DNA from 2 places in the Staphylococcus sp. NRL 16/872 genome. Region 1 is predicted to be linked to the other one. Evidence: predicted binding sites of a transcription regulator. Region 1 holds the regulator's gene; the other holds the start of a gene.
The links. The regulator Rex, encoded in region 1, represses fermentation and respiration genes when NADH is low (regulators of the CRP and FNR family bind a similar motif). The targets are predictions, from matches to a motif close to TTGTGAAATATTTCACAA.
Positions count from the first base shown of each region.

Region 2: MT340_RS02710 (nitrate reductase subunit alpha) is a predicted target of Rex. The motif match lies at 3,720-3,737, and genes of this name have one in related genera.

Region 1 covers NZ_CP119327.1:902,525-910,626, forward strand. Annotated here, with positions in the region: gene tsaE (tRNA (adenosine(37)-N6)-threonylcarbamoyltransferase complex ATPase subunit type 1 TsaE) at 1-156, shown strand, start outside; gene tsaB (tRNA (adenosine(37)-N6)-threonylcarbamoyltransferase complex dimerization subunit type 1 TsaB) at 137-808, shown strand; gene rimI (ribosomal protein S18-alanine N-acetyltransferase) at 781-1,245, shown strand; gene tsaD (tRNA (adenosine(37)-N6)-threonylcarbamoyltransferase complex transferase subunit TsaD) at 1,238-2,263, shown strand; gene MT340_RS04360 (ABC-F family ATP-binding cassette domain-containing protein) at 2,615-4,552, opposite strand; gene MT340_RS04365 (redox-sensing transcriptional repressor Rex) at 4,796-5,434, shown strand; gene MT340_RS04370 (YeeE/YedE family protein) at 5,591-6,694, shown strand; gene MT340_RS04375 (sulfurtransferase TusA family protein) at 6,717-6,941, shown strand; gene MT340_RS04380 (ammonium transporter) at 7,086-8,102, shown strand, end outside.
Region 2 covers NZ_CP119327.1:592,578-600,249, forward strand. Annotated here, with positions in the region: gene nirB (nitrite reductase large subunit NirB) at 1-2,308, shown strand, start outside; gene nirD (nitrite reductase small subunit NirD) at 2,312-2,626, shown strand; gene cobA (uroporphyrinogen-III C-methyltransferase) at 2,617-3,561, shown strand; gene MT340_RS02710 (nitrate reductase subunit alpha) at 3,813-7,496, shown strand; gene narH (nitrate reductase subunit beta) at 7,486-7,672, shown strand, end outside.

The DNA.
Region 1 (8,102 bases):
TGGAGCCAATTCATTGAAGATTTACTACCCGCTACGCAGTTAATTATTAATATTAAAACGGTGAGTGAAACAGAACGTGCGATTGAGTTGATTGCGAAAGGCGACCATTATTCTAAAGTTAAGGAGGAAGTTGAACGTGAATTCACTACTTATTGATACGTCTAATCGTCCTATGTCGGTTTCTTTAATGGCCAACGACCAAGTTTTAGCAGAGCACACAGTAGAAAGTAATAAAGATCATTCAAGTCAATTAATGCCAGGTATTAGAAATTTATTTGAACAAACGAAGTTAAATAAAGAAGAATTAGATGCTGTTGTAGTAGCCAAAGGTCCAGGTTCTTATACAGGTGTGAGAATCGGCGTTACAACTGCAAAGACACTAGCTTATGCTTTAAATACTAAGTTGTACGGCGTATCTTCATTACAAGGTTTAGCAGCTACAGTAGATGAAAGTGAAGCCAAAGATCGTTTATTAGTATCAGTGTTTGATGCACGTCGTGAAGCGGTCTACACTGGCGTTTATCAATATATCGATGGAGAACTAAGAACTATTTTAGAAGACCAATATATTTCAACTAAAGACTTATTAGATTGGTTAAATGAACAACATCAGTCATATTTATTTATTGGCACAGATGCTGAAAAGTTAGCAAATCAGTTAAAAGGTGATATTCAAGCTAATCTACCACGTGCATCTGTAATGTATTCATTGGTGACTGAAGCTGAAGATATCCATACATTTGTACCAAATTATATCAAAATGTCAGAGGCGGAACGCAATTGGTTAAACCAGCAGAATCAGAATTAACGATACGAGCAATGCAAGTCGATGATGTCCCAAGTGTATTTGATATTGAACGTGAAAGTTTTAATGACAGTTCTTGGACAATTGATGCGTTTTATCATGAATTGAATGAAAATAACTTCGCAAAGTATTTTGTTATCATTTTCGAAAATGAAATTATTGGTTATTTAGGGCTCTGGATAGTGATTGATCAAGCTCAGATCACTACCGTGGCAATTCGCAAAGATTATAGAGGTTATGGATTAGGACAATTATTACTTAAATATGTGATGGATTTCGCAAAAACAACATGTGATGTCATGAGCTTAGAAGTTAGGGTAACAAATTATGTAGCACAACATGTCTACACAAATTTGGGATTCCAATTTGGAGGAAAACGAAAAAATTATTATGGAGAAGGCGAGGATGCATTAGTCATGTGGGTGAATTTAAATGAATAATGAAACTTTAATATTAGCAGTAGAAACTAGCTGTGATGAAACAAGTGTCAGTGTGATTAAAAACGGCGATACCATATTATCGAATACTGTATTAAGCCAAATCGAAAGTCATAAACGCTTCGGTGGTGTCGTGCCTGAAGTGGCAAGTAGACACCATGTTGAAGGTATCACTGCAACAATTGAAGAGGCACTCGTTGCTGCTGATGTCACAATGGAAGAGATTGACGCTATTGCAGTAACACAAGGGCCTGGTTTAATTGGGGCATTGTTAATTGGCATCAATGCTGCGAAAGCTCTAGCATTTGCTTATGACAAGCCACTTATTCCGGTTCATCATATTGCAGGTCATATTTATGCGAATCATTTAGAGGAACCGTTAACGTTTCCTTTAATGGCACTAATCGTTTCTGGTGGGCATACAGAATTAGTTTATATGAAAGATCATATGAATTTCGAAGTGATTGGTGAAACGCGTGATGATGCAGTCGGTGAAGCCTATGACAAAGTTGCTAGAACGATTGGTTTACCATATCCAGGTGGCCCAGAAGTAGATAGATTAGCTGCTTTAGGTGAGGATACGTATGATTTCCCAAGAGTATGGCTTGAGAAAGATAGCTATGATTTTAGTTTTAGTGGCTTGAAAAGTGCTGTAATTAATAAATTACATAATTTAAAACAAAAAAATGAAGAAATTAATAAAGCAAATGTTGCTACAAGTTTTCAAAATAGTGTAGTCGACGTATTAAGTACGAAAGCGATTCACGCTTGTGAGGAATATAATGTTAATCGTTTAATTGTAGCAGGAGGCGTTGCGAGTAATAAAGGTTTACGTCAACGTTTACAAGAATTATGTAAAACACATGATATCAAACTCTCTATACCAAGCCCTAAATTATGTACAGACAATGCAGCAATGATTGGTGCTGCTGCATATTATTTCTATAAAGCTGGTATTACAGCAGATTTAGATTTAAATGGCCAAAATAATATGGATATTGAAGAAGCAACTGTTGAATAATTAAAAGTTAGTGTTAAGTACAATGATTTACAAATACATGTGTACTTAGCACTATTTTTAATACTAAATAGAAATTGTGGGAAAATAAGTGCGTCAATAGGGAACGTGTGTACTTATCAACAAAACGTGTATAAACTGTGGATAAGTAGTGCTTAACAATGTGGATATAGCGTAAATTTTGTGTAAAAGAAATGTAAAAGTGCAAGGGAATGGTTGTGGATAACTAGGATAAGTCTGTGGATACTTGATATAAAAGACTTTCAACTGTTTATAAAATTGTGGTTAAAAATTATAAAAAAATAACCAGAAAATTTAAGGTAATTTTCTAGTTATTTTATCTTAAATACTACTTTATAACATTTCTTGTAATTCTTCCCATTCTATCATGACTTGTTCTAATTTCTGTTCGGTTTCCATTTTCTCATTAGCAAGTTCAGATGCTTTGATAGGATCATTAAATATTTCAGGTTGGGTGAGTTGTTCATCGATATGAGTTATATCGTTTTCAAATTGTTCTATTTTTTCTTCACATTGTTCAATTTGACGTTCTAATTTACGTTGTTCTCTACGTTGTTGTTTTTGATTATCATAACTACTATTTTGTTTATTACTTGAAATCTCAGCTCCACCTGTATGATCATCAGTGCGTTCGGCTTCAAAAATTTCTAAGGCAGCTGCTTCTTCTGTCTTTTCAATATAATATTGATAATCTCCAAGATACATTTGTCCCCCGTCTTTATCTAAATCAAATACTTTATTCGCTAATTGGTTAATGAAATAACGGTCGTGAGAAACAAATAAGATTGTACCTTCAAAATGTTGTAAAGCTTGTTCTAACATTTCCTTTGAATCTATGTCTAAATGGTTGGTCGGTTCGTCTAGAATCAATACATTATCTCTTTGTAACATTAATAATGCAAGTTGAAGACGAGCTTTTTCGCCCCCAGATAAATCATTGATGATTTTCTTGACGTCATCTTGTACAAATAAAAAACGTCCTAATACAGCTCGAACATCTTTTTCATTCATATTAGAATATTGATCCCAAACATAATCTAAAATCGTCTTATTAGATTTAAATTCAGCTTGCTTTTGATCGTAGTATCCAATTTGAAGATTAGCACCGAAGACAACCTCGCCACCTAATTTAGCTTGACGATTGGCAATTGTTTTAATTAGCGTTGTTTTACCTACACCATTAGGGCCAATAATAGCGATATGATCGCCTTTAGTGATTTCGATATTTATAGGATTAGTAATAGGTATTTCATATCCGATTTCTAAATTATGAATATGCATAACATCATTACCAGTGTTGCGTTCAAAGCCAAATTGAATATTGGCGCTTCTTGCATCTAACATAGGTTTATCGATGCGTTCCATTTTTTCTAGCGTTTTACGTCGACTTTTAGCCATACCGCTAGTAGAGGCACGGGTAATATTTTTCTCTACAAACGTTTCAAGACGTTTAATTTCTTCCTGTTGTTTTTCATATTCTTGCATACGCTGTTCATAATATTTATCGCGTTGTTCGATAAATTGTTCATAATTACCCACGTAACGTTTAATATCTCCAAGCGCCACATCATAAATTTGTGTCACGATTTTATCAAGGAAGTAACGATCGTGACTAATAATGACGATGGCACCTTTAAAGTATTTTAAATAGTCTTCCAACCATTTTGTCGTTTCTAAATCAAGATGGTTAGTCGGTTCATCTAATAATAATAAATCAGGCTCACTTAATAACATTTGTGCTAGTGATAAGCGTGTTTTTTGCCCACCGCTAAAGTCGTTGATAGGTTTGCCGAAATCTTCTTCTTTAAAATTCAGACCATGCAACACAGTTTTAATCTTACTTTCGTATTGATAGCCCTCAAGTTGTTCAAATTGATTAGACAACGATTCATAGCGTTCCATATGATGTTGATAGTCTTCAGTATCATAATCATTGGCATGCATAGCTAACCAATCTGTTTCTACTTTAATTAAACCTTCCATATTTTTAATGTGTTCAAAAGGTTTAGACATTTCTTCAAACACAGTCGATGAAGAGTTGAGTGTCATTTGTTGAGTTAAATAACCCATACGCAAATTTTTAATTTTAGAAATATGGCCACTATCATAGTCTTCAACACCTGCGATAATCTTCATTAATGTTGACTTACCAGCGCCATTTCGTCCAACGATACCTATACGTTCGCCAGTTTTAACTTCGAAATTAACATGAGTAAATATATCTTCACCATCGAATGACTTCGAAATGTCATTTAATTGCATTAATATCATTCAGGGTTCACCTTTCTATTTTTTACAAAAGTATTTATCACAAAATTGCCTTATACATTACTCTTTATTTTACCGTATAATAAAGTTACATGAAACTAAGATATTTATTTTTAAAAAGTGTTAAGGTATAATATGTCAGTATTCATTATGGGACATAATGTGATTTCAAAGGAATGACTAATTGCACGCAAATTAGTTTGAATACATAGATTAAAAAGTTCAAACAAGAGGGGGACAACTCAAATGGCTCAAAATCAAGCTAAAATTCCTCGTGCAACATTGAAACGATTACCGTTATATTATAGATTCGTTAACACCTTGAAGACAAAAGGAATTGATCGAGTTAATTCTAAAACTATCAGTGAAGCGCTAAATATTGAATCAGCCACGATTAGAAGGGATTTTTCTTACTTTGGTGAGTTAGGAAAAAAGGGTTATGGCTACAATATTGATAGTTTATTAGAATTTTTTAAATCTGAACTTAGTGATAGTGAGGAGATTCATATTGCTATAGTTGGAGTAGGTAACTTAGGAAGGGCACTATTAACATACAACTTTTCAATTCATGACGAAATGACGATTACAGAAGCATTTGATATTGATAAAGATATTGTAGATCAACAAGTCGGTAAAGTGAAAGTTCATCATATGGATGATTTACAACAAGTGCTTGAAACTCAAGACATTAATGTAGTTATTCTAACTACACCTGAAAAGGCAGCTCAAAACGTAGTAGATCAGTTAGTTGAGGCTAATGTAAAAGGAATATTGAATTTTACACCGGCTAGAATAGAAGTGCCAAAAACTGTTCAAGTGCACCATATTGATTTAGGTATAGAATTACAATCACTTTTATTTTTTATGAAAAACTATTCGAACTAGATAGTATTTTGTTTATAGTCTTAATCATTCTTTCGAGAGAAAGAAAGATTTTTTTATTATTTCAATATTATTAAATCCGAACAAATGTTATTGATAATTAAATATTAATCTATTATAATACCTTAGTAAATCAATCGGGAAAGGATGCATTTGACTTTGGTTTGGATGATTATTAGCGGCCTAATCGTTGGGATTTTATTAGGCTTTGTCATGCAACGTACACGCTTCTGCTTAACAGGTGGTTTTAGAGATATGTACGTGCAAAAAAATAATAAAATGTTTTATGCTTTATTAGTAGCGATTACTGTTCAAAGTATTGGACTTGTAATATTAACAAGTTTAGGATTAATCGCAATTCCTTATAGTACATTTCCTGTTCTAGGAACGATTATTGGTTCTTTCATTTTCGGAATAGGAATAGTTCTAGCAGGTGGATGTGCGACTGGAACGTGGTACCGAGCTGGAGAGGGGTTAATCGGGAGCTGGGTTGCCCTCATTATGTATGCAGGCACTGCTGCAGTAACTAAAACAGGCGTTTTGCTTCCAGTTATGAATTGGATTAATAAACCTACGAAGGTGAATACAAGTATGGCTCAAACTACAGGTATTCCAATGTGGGTATTAACAATTATTTTAACTGGTATTACATTATTTGTTGTAGTGAAAACATTACGTAAGCCTAAACCTAAAATGGCAGTACCAAAATTGAAACAAAAGTATACAGGTATTAGACATTATTTATTTGAAAAACGTTACCACCCGTTTGTAGCAGGTATTGCGGTAGGTCTTATAGCATTTATCGCTTGGCCAATGAGTATGTCAACGGGACGTGATCATGGTTTAGGTATTACAACACCTTCTGCTAATTTAATTACATTCTTAATTACAGGTGATACTAAATTAGTAGATTGGGGCGTTTTATTAATATTAGGTATCTTCTTAGGCTCATATATTGCAGCAAGAGGTTCACATGAATTTAAATGGCGTTTACCGGATAAACGTACTATTAGAAACAGTGCAATTGGCGGTATTTGTATGGGATTTGGTGCCTCAGTGGCAGGCGGTTGCTCAATCGGTAACGGCTTAGTAGAAACTGCAATTATGTCTTGGAAAGGTTGGATAGCATTAGTATCTATGATCTTTGGTGTATGGTTCATGAGTTATTTTATCTTCGTAAGACCAATGAAAAAATTACAGCAACAAACTGCACCAAAGCAAGCGAACTCAGCATCTACTTCTAAACAACCTCAAACAACGTAAACAGATAGGAGGAGTAATAATAATGTTATATGAATTAGGTACAGTTGGTATGGTATGTCCATTCCCATTAATTGAAGCGCAAAAGAAAATGCAAACACTTGAAAACGGTGATGAGTTAAAAATCGATTTCGACTGTACTCAAGCGACAGAAGCCATTCCAAACTGGGCAGCAGAACAAGGTTACCCAGTAACAAACTATGAACAATTGGATGACGCTTCTTGGACGATTACAGTACAAAAAGCATAAGCGAATTTTAAGGAAAGTATACTATTTAAAACAAAATACAGAAGTGTGATGTTATATTTTGTAACATATTGTGTCATTTTATCTTACCGATTTTTGCCATCTTGAAAAACTATCATTAAGATATTTTCAAAGGAAGTGGTAATTATGAAGATGGATGACACAATTTTTTTATTTCTTTGTACATTACTGGTGTGGTTAATGACACCGGGGTTAAGTTTATTCTATGGGGGTCTCGTACAATCTAAGAATGTATTGAATACAGTAATGCAAAGTATGGCAGCGATGATTATCGTAACTTTCACATGGATTACATTTGGTTTTACATTAAGTTTTGGAACTGGAAATGACTTAATAGGAAACTTTGATTTCATGGGCTTACAACATGTAGGTTTTGCGATTAATCAAGATTTAAGTCCACATGTTCCGTTTGCGCTATTTATGTTATTTCAAATGATGTTTTGTACTATTGCGGTCTCAATTTTATCTGGTTCTATTGCGGAACGTATGAGATTTATTCCGTTTACAATTTTTATCATAATATGGGTTATTGTCATTTATAGCCCGGTTGCTCACTGGGTATGGGGCGGCGGTTGGATAGGTAAGTTAGGTGCTTTAGATTATGCCGGAGGAACTGTTGTACATATTACGTCAGGGGTGTCGGGACTTATTTTAGCAATTATGATTGGTCATGGTAAAAAGATCGAAAAAATTCAACCCCATAATTTATTAATTACATTAATTGGTGGCATACTTGTTTGGATGGGATGGTATGGATTTAATACAGGTAGTGCCTATTCTTTAAATGATGTTGCATTAGCTTCATTTGTAAATACTGTGATTGCAGCTAGTGGTGGTGCATTCAGTTGGTTAGTACTGGAATACATAATAACTAAAAAGCTTAGCCTTCTTGGTTTATTATCAGGGGTACTTGCAGGTTTAGTAGCTATTACACCTGCTGCAGGTTATGTAAGTTATTTGAATGCATATATTATTTCAATTTGTGGTGGTATCGCATGTTATTTTGTCATTAATATTATTAAAGAGAAATTTAAATATAACGATACATTAGATGCATTTGGTATTCATGGTGTAGGTGGTGTAGTAGGAGCAGTACTTACTGGTGTCTTCCAATCTCATGCAGTTAATGGAGATATTGATAAT
Region 2 (7,672 bases), 310 kb from region 1:
TGGCAAAGAACCTTATCCAAACTACAACAGAATTATGTTATCTAATATTTTACAAAAGAAAATGACAGTCGAAGAAACAATTATGAATCCTTATGAATGGTATGAGGAAAACAATATTCGATTAATCGTGGATGACCCAGTTGAAACAGTGGATAAAACAAACCAAACTGTGACGACTTCTAAGGGCATAGAAGTTCAATATGATATTTGTATTTTTGCGACAGGTTCAAGTGCATTCGTATTACCTATACCAGGTTCAGATTTACCTAGTGTGATCGGATGGCGCACAATCGAAGATACTGAACGCATGATTGAAATAGCTAAAACGAAAAAACGTGCAGTGGTTATCGGTGGTGGCTTACTCGGGTTAGAATGTGCACGTGGTTTAATGGACCAAGGAATGGATGTCACTGTCTTACATTTAGCTGAATGGTTAATGGAGATGCAACTCGACCGTAAAGCTGGCGAAATGTTGAAAGCAGATTTAGAACGTCAAGGTATGAATATTGAACTGCAAGCCAATTCGAAAGAAATTATGGGTAATGAAGATGTTGAAGCGATTAAATTAGCTGATGGTCGTGTGATTGAAACAGATTTAGTAGTCATGGCGGTTGGTATACGTCCATTCACTAAAGTTGCGAAATCAGCAGGATTAGAAGTAAATAGAGGTATTGTCGTTAATGATTACTTACAAACATCTGACCCTAATATTTATGCTGTCGGTGAATGTGCGGAACATGCTGGTAAAGTATATGGTTTAGTAGCACCACTATATGAACAAGGTAAAGTGCTTGCGGACTTTTTAACTGGTAAAGAGACAGATGGCTATAAAGGCTCTACTACATTTACTTCGTTAAAAGTTTCTGGCTGTGATTTATATAGTGCGGGTCAAATTGTTGAAAATGAAGACGTCCACGGCATCGAAATTTTTAATAGCGTCGATAACATTTACAAAAAAGTGTATTTAAGCAACGGACAAGTGGTTGGCGCAGTATTATACGGTGATACTGATGATGGTTCGAGATTTTACAGCATGATGAAGAAAAATGAATCATTAGAAGATTATACGTTAGTATCATTACTTCATAAAGGCGGTGAAGATGCAGCAACGTCAATTGCTGATATGGCTGATGATGAAACAATCTGTGGATGTAATGGTGTCGATAAAGGAACAATTGTCAATGCGATTACTACTAAAGGTTTAACATCTGTTGAAGAAGTGACTAAAGCAACTAAAGCAGGTAACTCTTGTGGTAAATGTAAAGGTCAAATCGGTGAACTTTTAAAATGCACATTAGGTGATGACTTTGTCGCAGCAAAACCTACTGGTATTTGTGCTTGTACTGATTTAACACGCGATCAAATTGTGACTCAAATCAGATCTAAAGGTCTTAAAACATCTAAAGAAGTACGTCACGTACTTGATTTTAAAGATAAAAATGGTTGTCCAAAATGTCGTTCAGCGATCAACTACTACTTAAATATGGTTTACCCTCATGACCATCAAGATGAAAGAGAATCACGCTTTGCGAACGAACGTTACCATGCTAATATCCAAAACGATGGCACATTCTCAGTTATTCCACAAATGCGTGGTGGGGTGACAGATGCAGATCAATTAATTCGATTAGGTGAAGTAGCTAAGAAATACAACGTGCCTTTAGTGAAAGTGACTGGTTCACAACGTGTTGGTTTATATGGTTTGAAAAAAGAAGAACTACCTAAAGTATGGGCAGACTTAGGCATGCGTTCAGCTTCTGCTTATGGTAAGAAAACACGTTCAGTTAAAAGTTGTGTAGGTAAAGAATTCTGCCGATTCGGTACGCAATATACGACACGTTTAGGTATTCGTTTAGAAAAAACATTTGAATATATCGATACACCTCATAAATTTAAAATGGGTGTTTCTGGTTGCCCACGTAGTTGCGTAGAATCAGGTGTTAAAGATTTCGGTGTTATTTCAGTTGAAAATGGTTACCAAATTTATATTGGAGGTAACGGCGGTACTGATGTAACAGTTGGTAAACTCTTAACTACTGTTGAAACAGAAGATGAAGTTATTCAATTATGTGGTGCTTTAATGCAGTATTATAGAGAAACTGGTATCTATGCTGAAAGAACTGCACCATGGCTTAACCGTTTAGGCTTTGACAATGTTAAAGAAGTCTTACTTGATCCTGAAAGACAAAAAGAATTATTCGATAGAATTATGGATGCTAAAAAAGCAATTGATGGTCATGGCGAACCTTGGTCAGCTATCGTTGAAAATAAAGACGCACAAAAAATCTTTGAAGTTGAGAAGGTGTAAAGGATGAAAGCAATGGAAAAAGTAAAAGTGACTACACTTGAAGAATTAACACCATTAATTGGAAAAAAAGTAATCGTTGATGGTAAACAAATTGGCCTTTTCCTAACAGAAAGTGGGGAAATTCACGCTATTAATAACATTTGCCCACATAAACAAGGACCTTTATCAGAAGGTACAGTCAGCGGCGAGTTTGTGTATTGTCCACTTCACGATCAAAAGATTGATTTAAGAAACGGTGAGGTTCAAGAACCAGATACGGGTTGTGTAGAAACATATAAAGTCGAAGTACATGACGGAGACGTCTACGTATGTCTGTAAATGAAGAAGCGAAAGTTTATTTGATCGGAGCAGGACCAGGTAATCCTAACCTGTTAACTAAAAAAGCAGAGCGTATCCTTCGTAAAGCAGATGTGATACTTTACGATCGTCTCGTCAATCCAATGATTATCCAATATGCGCCACCTTCAGCTGAAGTGATAGATGTAGGTAAAAAGCCTTATGCGAAACACATTCAACAAGAAGAAATTAATTTGAAGATTGTGGAAGCGACTAAAAGACATCGTATCGTCGTTCGTTTAAAAGGTGGAGATCCCGCTATATTTGGACGTGTTACTGAAGAAATCGATACATTAAAAGCACATGGTATTGCATACGAGATTGTTCCAGGTGTAACATCCGCAAGTGCAGCCGTAGCTAATATGGATATAGGTCTAACGATGCGAAGTATTGCGCCTAGTGTGACATTCTCAACAGGGCACTTCAAAGATTCAATAAACCATGAAACAGATATTCGTAATCTCATTAATGGCGGAACACTAGCGATTTATATGGGCATTAAGCGATTAGGGCATATCATTAAGCAAATCACTGCCTATACTAAAGAGGATTATTCTATTGCGATCGTTTTCAATGCAACTTGCTATAATCAGAAGGTCATCATCGGTAAGCTCAGTACGATTGAAGCGCAGTTACAACAGCTCAATTTAGAGAGTGAACCAGGCATTTGTATTCTAGGTGCGATGGTTGATTATATAGATAAAGATAAAGTGGAACAGCATGAAGCACAGCACGACGAAACTTTATATGTCATTACCGGTCCGAAAGATAAAGCGATGTTAACTGCTGAAGATTTTTCGGAAAAGGGTCAACGCTGTCTACTCGCATATGATGATCATCATCATGTATCCCAACAACGGTTATATCAAAGTATTATAGACAATCATCATTCCAAATTTATTGAAGCGGCGTACTAAGTGTTTGAACTACTTTATAAAATAGTACATAGCCATACAGAAATTGATAATACATCATTTCTGTATGGCTATTTTTGCATTTATGAAAAATCATTTTAATTCCTAGCGTTTTTAGGGATTTCACTATATGAAATAGGCATTTCCCTAATATATTTACTTTGTGAAAAAATGTACAATAAACTTAAATTAATAAGTAATTAACACATAACGTAACATGCTAAATACCTTAATCGGTAGGAGGATTTATATAAATGGGAAAATTTGGATTAAACTTTTTTAAACCAACTGAAAAATTTAATGGTAATTGGTCAGTACTTGAAAGCAAAAGTAGAGAATGGGAAAAAATGTATCGTGAAAGATGGAGTCATGACAAAGTAGTCAGAACGACACATGGCGTGAACTGTACAGGATCATGTTCGTGGAAAGTCTTTGTTAAAAATGGCGTTATCACGTGGGAAAATCAACAAATTGATTATCCTAGTTGTGGACCTGACATGCCTGAGTTTGAACCTCGTGGATGTCCACGTGGTGCATCATTTTCATGGTATGAATATAGCCCGTTGCGTGTTAAATACCCATATATCAGAGGGAAATTATTAGATTTATGGACAACAGCTTTAGAAGAAAATAATGGTAACCGTATTGCGGCATGGGCTTCAATTGTTGAAGATGAAGATAAAGCTAGAACGTATAAAGAAGCACGTGGTATGGGCGGTCATGTACGTTCTAATTGGAAAGATGTTACGGATATTATTGCTGCGCAAATCTTATATACGATTAAAAAGGATGGTCCAGATAGAATAGCTGGATTTACACCAATTCCAGCAATGTCTATGATCAGCTATGCAGCAGGAGCAAGATTCATTAATTTACTAGGTGGTGAAATGCTTAGTTTCTATGATTGGTATGCCGACTTACCACCAGCATCTCCACAAATTTGGGGTGAACAAACAGACGTGCCTGAATCAAGTGACTGGTACAACGCTTCTTACATCATTATGTGGGGTTCTAACGTACCATTAACACGTACACCGGATGCCCATTTTATGACAGAAGTAAGATACAAAGGAACTAAAGTTGTTTCAGTAGCACCTGATTATGCTGAGAACGTTAAATTCGCAGATAACTGGTTAGCGCCAAATCCTGGAACAGATGCTGCAGTGGCACAAGCCATGACACACGTGATCTTACAAGAATTTTATGAAGATAACCCAAGTGAAATGTTCATCAATTATTCTAAGCAATATTCAGATATGCCTTTCGTGATTATGTTGGATGAAGATGACAATGGTTATAAAGCAGGAAGATTCTTACGAGCAAGCGACTTAGGAATGGAAAGTGACAATAGTGAATGGAAACCAGTCATTCATGATACAATTAGCCATCAATTTGTAGTACCAAACGGCACAATGGGCCAACGTTGGGAAGAAGGCAAAAAATGGAATTTGAAATTAGAAACAGAAGATGGCACTAAAATAAACCCTGCAATGTCAATGGCTGAGGAAGATTATGAACTTAAAACAATTCAATTCCCATTCTTTGACAGTAAAGGAGACGGCATCTTTGAAAGACCGATTGCTACAAGAAAAGTAACATTAGCAGATGGTAAAGAAGTATATGTAGCGACAGTCTACGATTTGATGACAAGTCAATATGGCATTAAACGCTTTAATCATGAATTAGAAGCAAAATCATATGACGATAAAGAATCTAAATATACACCAGCGTGGCAAGAAGATGTGACAGGTATCAAATCTGAATTAATCACACAAGTAGCAAGAGAATTTGCACAAAATGCTATTGATACTAAAGGTCGCTCAATGATTATTATGGGTGCCGGTATTAACCACTGGTTCAATGCAGATACAATTTATCGTGCTGTTTTAAACTTAGTTTTATTATGTGGCTGCCAAGGTGTAAATGGTGGCGGTTGGGCGCACTATGTTGGACAAGAAAAATGTCGCCCTATCGAAGGATGGAATACAGTCGCTTTCGCAAAAGATTGGCAAGGGCCACCACGTTTACAAAATGGTACAAGTTGGTTCTATTTTGCAACAGATCAATGGAAGTATGAAGAGTCTAACGTAGATAAATTAAAATCACCATTAGCTCAAAATATTAAGCATCAACATCCAGCGGATTACAACGTCACTGCTGCTAGATTAGGATGGTTACCTTCATATCCTCAATTTAATAAAAACAGTTTACTATTCGGTGAAGAAGCTAAAGACGCGGGCGACGATTCTAATGAAGCAATTTTAAAAAGAGCGATTGAATCAGTTAAGAATAAAGACACACAATTTGCAGTTGAAGATCCTGATTTAAGAAAAAATCATCCGAAAACATTGTTTGTATGGAGATCAAATTTAATTTCAAGTTCAGCTAAAGGTCAAGAATACTTCATGAAACATTTATTAGGTACACGTTCAGGATTAATGGCTGAACCTAATGAAGATGATAAACCTGAAGAAATTAAATGGCGTGAAGATACAGTTGGGAAATTAGATTTACTCGTTTCATTAGACTTCCGTATGACAGCTACACCACTTTATTCAGATATTGTGTTACCAGCTGCTACTTGGTATGAGAAACATGATTTATCATCAACAGATATGCATCCATTTGTGCATCCATTCAATCCAGCGATTGATCCATTATGGGAATCTCGTTCAGACTGGGATATTTATAAAACATTGAGTAAAGCAGTTTCCGAAATGGCGAAAGATTATTTACCAGGGACATTTAAAGATGTCGTAACCTCACCATTAGGTCATGACTCTAAACAAGAACTTGGCTCAGAGTACGGTATTGTCAAAGATTGGTCTAAAGGTGAAGTTGAAGGTATTCCAGGAAAAACAATGCCAAACTTCTCAATTGTAGAGCGTGACTACACAAAAATCTATGATAAATATGTCACATTAGGTCCTTTACTTGAAAAAGCGAAAGTAGGCGCGCATGGCGTAAGTTATGCAGTGAAAGAGGAATATGATGAATTGAAGAGTATGGTTGGTACTTGGAATGATGAGGATGAAAATTCAGTGAGAAATAATCGTCCGCGTATTGATACTGCACGCAAAGTAGCTGATGCAATATTAAATATTTCATCAGCAACGAATGGTAAACTCTCACAAAAATCATATGAAGATTTAGAAAATCAAACAGGTATGGAATTAAAAGATATTTCTAAAGAACGCGCGTCAGAAAAGATTTCATTCTTAAATATTACATCACAACCTCGTGAAGTAATACCAACGGCTGTGTTCCCAGGTTCAAATAAAAATGGACGTAGATATTCTCCATTTACAACAAATATTGAACGTTTAGTACCATTCAGAACTTTAACAGGTAGACAAAGTTACTATATCGACCATGAAGTCTTCCAACAATTTGGAGAAAGTTTACCAGTATATAAACCAACATTGCCACCTATGGTCTTTGGAACAAGAGATAAACAAGTAAAAGGCGGACAAGATGCTTTAGTATTACGCTACCTTACACCACATGGTAAATGGAATATTCACTCAACATATCAAGATAACGAACGTATGTTGACATTATTTAGAGGTGGCCCAGTAGTGTGGTTATCAAATGAAGATGCTGAGGAACATGGCATTAATGATAATGATTGGTTAGAAGTTTATAACCGTAACGGTGTTGTAACTGCAAGAGCTGTCACATCACACCGTATGCCTAAAGGCACAATGTTTATGTATCATGCACAAGATAAACATATTGAAACACCAGGATCAGAAATCACTGACACACGTGGTGGTTCACATAATGCTCCAACAAGAATTCACTTAAAACCTACACAACTTGTAGGTGGTTATGCACAAATTAGTTATCACTTTAACTATTATGGTCCAATTGGAAATCAACGAGATGTTTACGTAGCCGTTAGAAAAATGAAGGAGGTAAATTGGCTTGAAGATTAAAGCGCAAATTGCAATGGTGTTAAATTTAGATAAATGCATTGGTTGCCACACTTGTAGTGTTACATGTAAAAGTACTTGGACTAACCGTCCAGGTGCTGAATACATGTGGTTTAACAACGTAGAAACTAAACCAGGTGTAGGATATCCGAAAAGATGGGAAGACCAAGAACACTATA